Regions from separate parts of the Selenomonas sputigena ATCC 35185 genome, predicted to be linked through region 1. Evidence: riboswitches for the same ligand, from Rfam matches in the RefSeq annotation. Region 1 holds a riboswitch; each other region holds the start of a gene.
The links. A riboswitch is a leader RNA that binds a small molecule or an ion and turns the genes downstream of it on or off. The one in region 1 is predicted to bind cobalamin.
Positions count from the first base shown of each region.

Region 1 (2,202 bases):
TCCTGCCAGTTGATGATGTCGAGCATGAGCATGAGGCAGACCGCGCCCATGGCGACGGGCGTCGCGTCGATGCCCGTGAGTCCCGAGCTTGCCCAGAGCGCGAGGGAGACGACGAAGATGACCGACAGTCCTTTCTCGGCAAGGCTCATTGGTCCCATCTCGGACAATTCGCGCTGCGCCAGTCCCTTAGCGTCGGGAATGTGCACGAGTTCGGGTGGAGAGAGCTTCATCATGACATAGGGAACGAGCAGGAGCGCGATGAGTCCCGGCACGATGGCAGCGCTCGCCCAGCCCATCCATGTGACCTGGACGCCCAGCGTCTTTTCGGCGAGCGCCACGCAGAGCGGGTTGCCTGCCATCGAGGTCACGAACATCGTGCAGGTCACGGCGTCCGTATGGTAGCCTACCTGCATGAGATAAGTGCCGATGCGCCGCGCACTCTCGCCGGGCTTCGAGCCGAGAGCTTCTGCCAAGGAGCGCACGATCGGATAGAGGATGCCGCCGCCGCGTGCCGTGGCCGAGGGTGTCGCGGGCGAAATCACAAGTTCGCTCAGAGCGATGGCGTAGCCGAGCGACAGCGCACTCTTACCGATCGCCTCGATGATGCGGAAGGCGATGCGCTTGCCGAGTCCGCTCTTGATAAAGCCGCGCGAATAGAGGAAGGCGCAGACGATCAGCCAGATCGTGCTGTTGCCGTAGCCCGCAAGGGCGTCCGAGGTCTTCAAAAGCCCCGCCCAGACGGAAAAGGAAATCGCGATGAAAGCCACCGCGCCGATGGGCAGCGGATGCAGGATAAAGCCGAGCACCGTCGCGACAAAGACCGCGAGCAAATGCCAGGCGAGCGGCGTGACGCCGTCAGGAATCGGCAGGAACCACAGGACGATTCCGACGCCGATCGTGAGGAGAGCGTTTCTTCTGTTAGCGTTCATGTTTTCACCCCATCTGAAGATATGAGTTCTCAGCCGCAGTCCCCATTTGCTGAAAGCATTTTTCTGCGGCATCTGTGGAAGCGATGGACGCACAAGGCATACGGCTGGACGTTTGCGAAGAGCAACACGCTTTGTGTCCTCTCGTTCGCAAAATAAATGCAGCCTCTTTTCCTGCAAAGGAAAGAGAGGCTGCAAAATATCCTTGCCTTGCCGCGTATCGTGCTGTATATGCGCACGAAACCATCGCTGGAACAGCATCCAAAAGACGCGAACCAATCGCAAGGCGCAGATCCCCTCCCCATCGCTCGCAGGTCAGACGGTGATCGTCGATCAGGCAGTTCTCCTGGCTCCAGTTCATCGCTCCTCTGCGCCTTCCCGGGTTTCCCCAGTGACGTTTCTTGCAGATTCGCTCGCTGTTACAGTGGCGGGACCGCGCCGGCTCTTCCGGCTTCTCTATTGAGTCTTGCGACACCTGATCCGTCAATATGCTGTTTGTCGTGATGATGGCTTCCAAGAGGAAGAATATCATTGCTTTCGGTTATTGTCAAGAGATGGCGGCAGGCGTATCACAGTCATCGTCGGATTCCATCTTTTCACGCCGAAACTGTTTTGGAGTGCAAAATGGTCATTGTTTATATGCCATCGTAGATGGACGAAGGGATTATCTGAACTTGATCTGACGCATCGCCGGTCAGCCGTTCTCGCTGCCCGAGGGAAGATAGCTCTTCAATACTGCTGCATCTCATTCAAAAGTGCGAGCTTCATCTCGTAGTAGGCGGGGCTCATGTCGAGGTAGTGCGTGTGCGGGTTTTCGAAGCGCTGCTCCTCCTGCCAGATCTCGCGGTCGAGCTGCGCCTTGACGTAGGCGCGGATCTCTTCGAGCGGGGGCTGCTTCGACACGAATTTGCCGTTCTTGATGACATCTTCCTGCAGCTCGCGCGCCGTGCAGTTCGTGAAGAAGCGGTGCTTCCACGGCTTCTTGGGGTCGATGTAGCGATAGGGCTTCGTCATGTCGGGCGTTTCGTCGGCGAGCGTCAGGAGGTCGGCGATGGCGTGGCCTTCGGCGTCGTAGATGCGGTAGACCTTTTTCCTGCCGGGGTTCGTGATCTTCTCGACCGTTTCGGAGACTTTGATTTTCGCGAGAATCTCGCCGTCCTTTTCGACGGCGGCGAGCTTGTAGACCGCGCCGAAGACCGGCTCGCTCTTCGACGTGATCAGGCGTTCGCCCACGCCGAAGCCGTCGATCTTGCCGCCCTGCGCGTTGAGGATCGAG
Region 1 is NC_015437.1:2,313,341-2,315,542, reverse strand. It holds gene SELSP_RS10590 (DASS family sodium-coupled anion symporter) at 1-929, opposite strand, end outside; cobalamin riboswitch at 1,246-1,420, opposite strand; gene SELSP_RS10585 (nicotinate phosphoribosyltransferase) at 1,656-2,202, opposite strand, start outside.

Region 2 (2,202 bases), 940 kb from region 1:
CATGCTGTATTGCGATCGAATTGATAATTCGTCTGGAATTGCGGCATAAAGACGCTTTGATCCTCCTCGGGATCATTGATCCATTCACCACGCAGTCCGAGTGTGAAATTGAAACGTGGCGTGAATTGCTTGCTGTATGAAGCATAAAGCGCATTTCCCGTGCGCACAGCCGTACGCTCTTTCGCCGGCGTATCGATGCCCTCACGCTTATAAGAATAGCCCAAAACCAGCGAATCTTTTCCAATCTTCCAGTTCTTTTGCAAGTCGAAAATCTGACCATCCATCGTTGCGTTGCTGTCATTTTTTTGATTTTTGATATAGTCATACCCATCTACCTGACGATAGTTATAACCAAGAACAGCGTGGATGCCATTTTCTTTCCCTTGGTAAACCAGACTAGCTGTATGGCGGCGATCATTATAGCGATAATTATATTTCACCCCCGTAGGAACAAGAGTATTTCCTGACTTCCTGTACTGGATTCCCCCGCGGGTAATATCACCTTCCATATAGTTGTAGTTCAGAGATATTTCTTCGGTCAGTTGTGCGATGAGTCCCACACGGCTTTTCTTTCCCTTGCCGACCCACCAATCAACCCATGAGATCTTATCAATGCCAAAGCCGTTGGAATGCGATAGATCCTTTGACCACTCACGACTCACATCGACGATGATACGATCTCCCATATAGGTTGCTTCACTTTTCTTGAAATAATTTCCAACCGTTTGATTTATTTGAAATTCTGGTTCTCCCTCCTTCGGCTTCTTCAAAATGATATTGATAACACCGCCCATAGCCTCGCCGCCGTAGAGTGTAGATGCAGCTCCCTTGACGATCTCGATGCGCTCGACCATCGCGGCGGGTATATTTTCAGTACTCGGGTAATTCTTGAGATTCATCGGCACGCCGTTGACCATGACGAGCGTACCCCTGTCATAGCCGCGCAGCGTGATGCGGCCGGCAGCAAAGCCGAAATCCTGCCCTGCCTCGCCATAGGATGTACTCGTTGAGCCGATCTGCTGGTCGATCGCCTCGAATACGTTGCGATAGCCCGCTTTTTCAATATCCTTCGCTGTGATGATTGTCGTCGTCGCGGGCGTATCGAGATCACTCTTTCGCCTGCGCTGCGCCGTCACGAGCGTATCGGGCAGATCATGACCGCCGCTTTCTGCAGTTTCCGCACTTTGTTCCTGCACCTGCGTCGTTTTCGCTGCCGCCTTTCCTGCCGCCGCATTTTCCGCCGCATACGCCTCGCCTGCAAAGCTCACGCCCGCGATTGCCGCAAGCACCGCCCATGTCAGATGTTTCTTGCCTTTCATCTACATCACCCTTTCCCAAAATAAAGCGCCCCTCCTGCAAAGCAGAAAAGGCGCATAAGGGCGGTGCAAAAAATTCCCGGCAGTTTCGCCGGGAGGATTGCGTTCGTGCAACCGAAGAAACGCCAAACGGCGCTTCCTTAATCCCCTTCCCATCACTCGCAGGTCAAATGGCGATTGTCCATCAGGCAGTTCTCCTGGCTCCAGCTCATCGCGCACCTGCGCCTTCCCAGGGCATTGCCCCAGTGACATTCCTTGCAGGCTGGCTCGCTGTTACAGTGGCGGGACCGCTCCGGCTTCTACCGGATTCCCTATTAAGTCTTACGACACCTGATCCAACGATATAAAATTTCTATAACAGGATAACACTGATTTATCCCTATGTCAAGAAAATAAATTCTATAGGAATCATTCTTATTATGGAAATTTCTCTATTCAACATAGTGGCTGAAACTGCCGATGACGAGTTGCGGAAACTCCCTCTTGAGCCGTTCCAAAAACTCTCTAGCGCCGACCGCCTCGCCCTGCGCTTCGGGCATAATTTCAAGGAAGGCGTCGGGATCGACATTGAGGTTGCGCACCTGCACCATGTTGACGGGCAATTCGCAAAAGAAGCCGCGCCACGCTTCGAGTTCTTCGGCGCGGTCATTAAAGCCCGGGAAGAAGAGCATATTGAGCGACACATATACGCCGTGCGAAAGCGCGTAGCGGATCGACTCCTTGACGTCGGCGAGCGTGTAATTGCTGCGGTAGTACGCCGCATAGCTCTCCTCGATGGCGCTGATGATGCTCACACGCATGGAGTCAAGACCGGCATCGACGATCTTTCGGATGCCCTCAGTATAGCCGGCATTCGTGTTGATGTTGATCTGCCCGCGCTTCGTCT
Region 2 is NC_015437.1:1,372,912-1,375,113, forward strand. It holds gene SELSP_RS06135 (TonB-dependent receptor plug domain-containing protein) at 1-1,319, opposite strand, end outside; cobalamin riboswitch at 1,487-1,665, opposite strand; gene SELSP_RS06140 (radical SAM protein) at 1,748-2,202, opposite strand, start outside.
Region 2: another riboswitch for cobalamin. It lies ahead of SELSP_RS06135 (TonB-dependent receptor plug domain-containing protein); the one in region 1 lies ahead of SELSP_RS10590 (DASS family sodium-coupled anion symporter).

Region 3 (2,202 bases), 740 kb from region 1:
ACGCCGAACCGAAGAAGCTCGCGATGAAGATGATGAATTTCTTCCATATCTGATGCAAAAACGCCGCTCGACCAAGCCGAGCGGCGTTTTCTTATAGAAAGAAGATGTATCGTTGTTTTTCTTACTTGGACTGGAGCATATCCCATGCTTCATTCGCACGATCAACGAAGAGACCGCGGATGAGCCCGTTTTCACCAATGCCATGAATGTACGTGTTGACCTTGAAGCCCTCCTTCATGAGGATGGACTTGTGCGAATCCGGCTCGTTACCAGCCATATCGTTGTTCGCATGATCGCCAGCAACCATCATCAGCGGCATGAGCGTGACGGACTTAATGCCCTTCGCCTTGAGCTCAGGAATGATATCCTCCAGGCCCGGCCAGCCCTCAACCGTGTAGATGTAGGTGTTCTTGAGCTGCATGCGGTTGATCCCCGACTGAATGACGCTGTAGTAGGCATTTGCCGGATGCGGCGTTCCATGCGCCATGATGAGGATAGCTTCATTATCAGCAACCTCAGGGAACTGCGTTGAAAGCGCCGAGAGCGCTTCCTTGACATCATCGCGCTGCTCTTCCTGACCCTGCCAGTAGATGAGCGACGTGCCGAGCGTCATCCTCTTGAAGCTGTCCTTGTACTCGTTGAAGATCGCCTTGTCGTAGGCATATTCCATACCCGGAACAACATCGAGCGAGCACAGCGCAATGCGCGTATAGCCATCCTTCTTGAGCTGCTTCAGCGCCGCTTCCGGTGTCGGAATATCAAGCCCTTCTTTGGCCTTGATACGATCCACGATGATATGCGAAGTGAACGCCAACTCGACCTTCACATTCGGATGAGCTGCCTGAATCGCCTTGACCGTCGCCTCGATCGTCTTCTCGCGCGAATCCTTGAAGGTCGTACCGAAACTCATGACGAGGATGGCATCCTTGTTCGGGAGGTTCTGCATCTTGGGATTGTCGTACTTCAAAGCACCGATTTCCGATGCCTCAAGAAGCGCGGGAGTCGCATCCGTAACTTCAGGATTCAGCATGTAAGCCGCGTCCACGGAAGGTGCCCCCAAGCCAAAGACAGCGCCACACGCAAGCGACATGGCCAGCATCTTCTTGAAATTCCTTTTCATTCAATATCTCTCCTTTGAAAATCAGAACATAAGCACATGGGGAAACACCCATCAAAGAGTGCTCCTCAAAAATTATGGCAGGCTTTGCGCCCGATGTCAAGTCATCGAGACAAAAACCGGTCTTGAAAAAGGAAGCTCCGTGTCTCCACACACGGAGCTGCTGCAGAGCAGCAAAAGAGAACTGGATCGGAAATAATATATGAGCAATGCTTTCCCCTGTAGCCCAAGCCGCAGGGAAAACTCTCCGCCGAAATGGATCCCCTTTGCCCGCGAAGGGGAAGGGGTTTCGGAGGGGAGGCACTACAAAAGAAAACCCGGCCTTCAGCCGGGATTCATTGCGTTGCGCAATAATCCCCTTCCCCATCACTCGCAGGTCAAACGGTGATTGTCAGCTAGGCAGTTCTCCTGGCTCCAGGTCATCGCTACTCTGCGCCTTCCCAAGGAAAACTCCCCAGTGACATTATGCAGATTCGCTCGCTGTTACAGTGGCGGGACCGCTCCGGCATTGACCGGATTCCCTATTAAGTCTTGCGACACCTAACCCAATCGATATGAAGTTTTTATGTTCTCATGAACTTCATGTATTATGGTAGCACTATGCGCGTCCCTTGTCAACACCTTTTATGAAAACTATCCGATTTGCTATTACAATCAACCTTGCTATTGCAATGCACCGTTGCCATAGCTCCAATGTTTTCAAGCCTTGCGGAATGTTTTTGCTGCGCGAAACCCGGGTAAGAAACGAATGCGCCTCCCCCATTGCAGAGAAGGCGCACACGCGCAAACCATCCGTCAGCTGATACCGACAACCTCGTAGCCTGCATCGACAATCGTCGCCGAAAGAGCCTTGTCTGAAACGTCGGCGCTCAAGGTGACGACGGCATTCTTGTTTTCCAGGCTGACTTCCGCCTTTTCCACGCCGTTCATGCCTTCCAAAGCCTTCGTCACATGGGCGACGCAGTGGCCGCACATCATACCTTCGATAGAAATCGTCTTTTTCATTACACTTGCCTCCAATTTTTCATCTGCCTGCATTTGTGCAGCTTCTTCCGCTCCCGCTTCTGCTTCTGCTTCCTTCTGCA
Region 3 is NC_015437.1:1,568,899-1,571,100, forward strand. It holds gene SELSP_RS07145 (hypothetical protein) at 1-53, shown strand, start outside; gene SELSP_RS07150 (sirohydrochlorin cobaltochelatase) at 122-1,120, opposite strand; cobalamin riboswitch at 1,499-1,676, opposite strand; gene SELSP_RS07155 (heavy metal translocating P-type ATPase) at 1,913-2,202, opposite strand, start outside.
Region 3: another riboswitch for cobalamin. It lies ahead of SELSP_RS07150 (sirohydrochlorin cobaltochelatase); the one in region 1 lies ahead of SELSP_RS10590 (DASS family sodium-coupled anion symporter).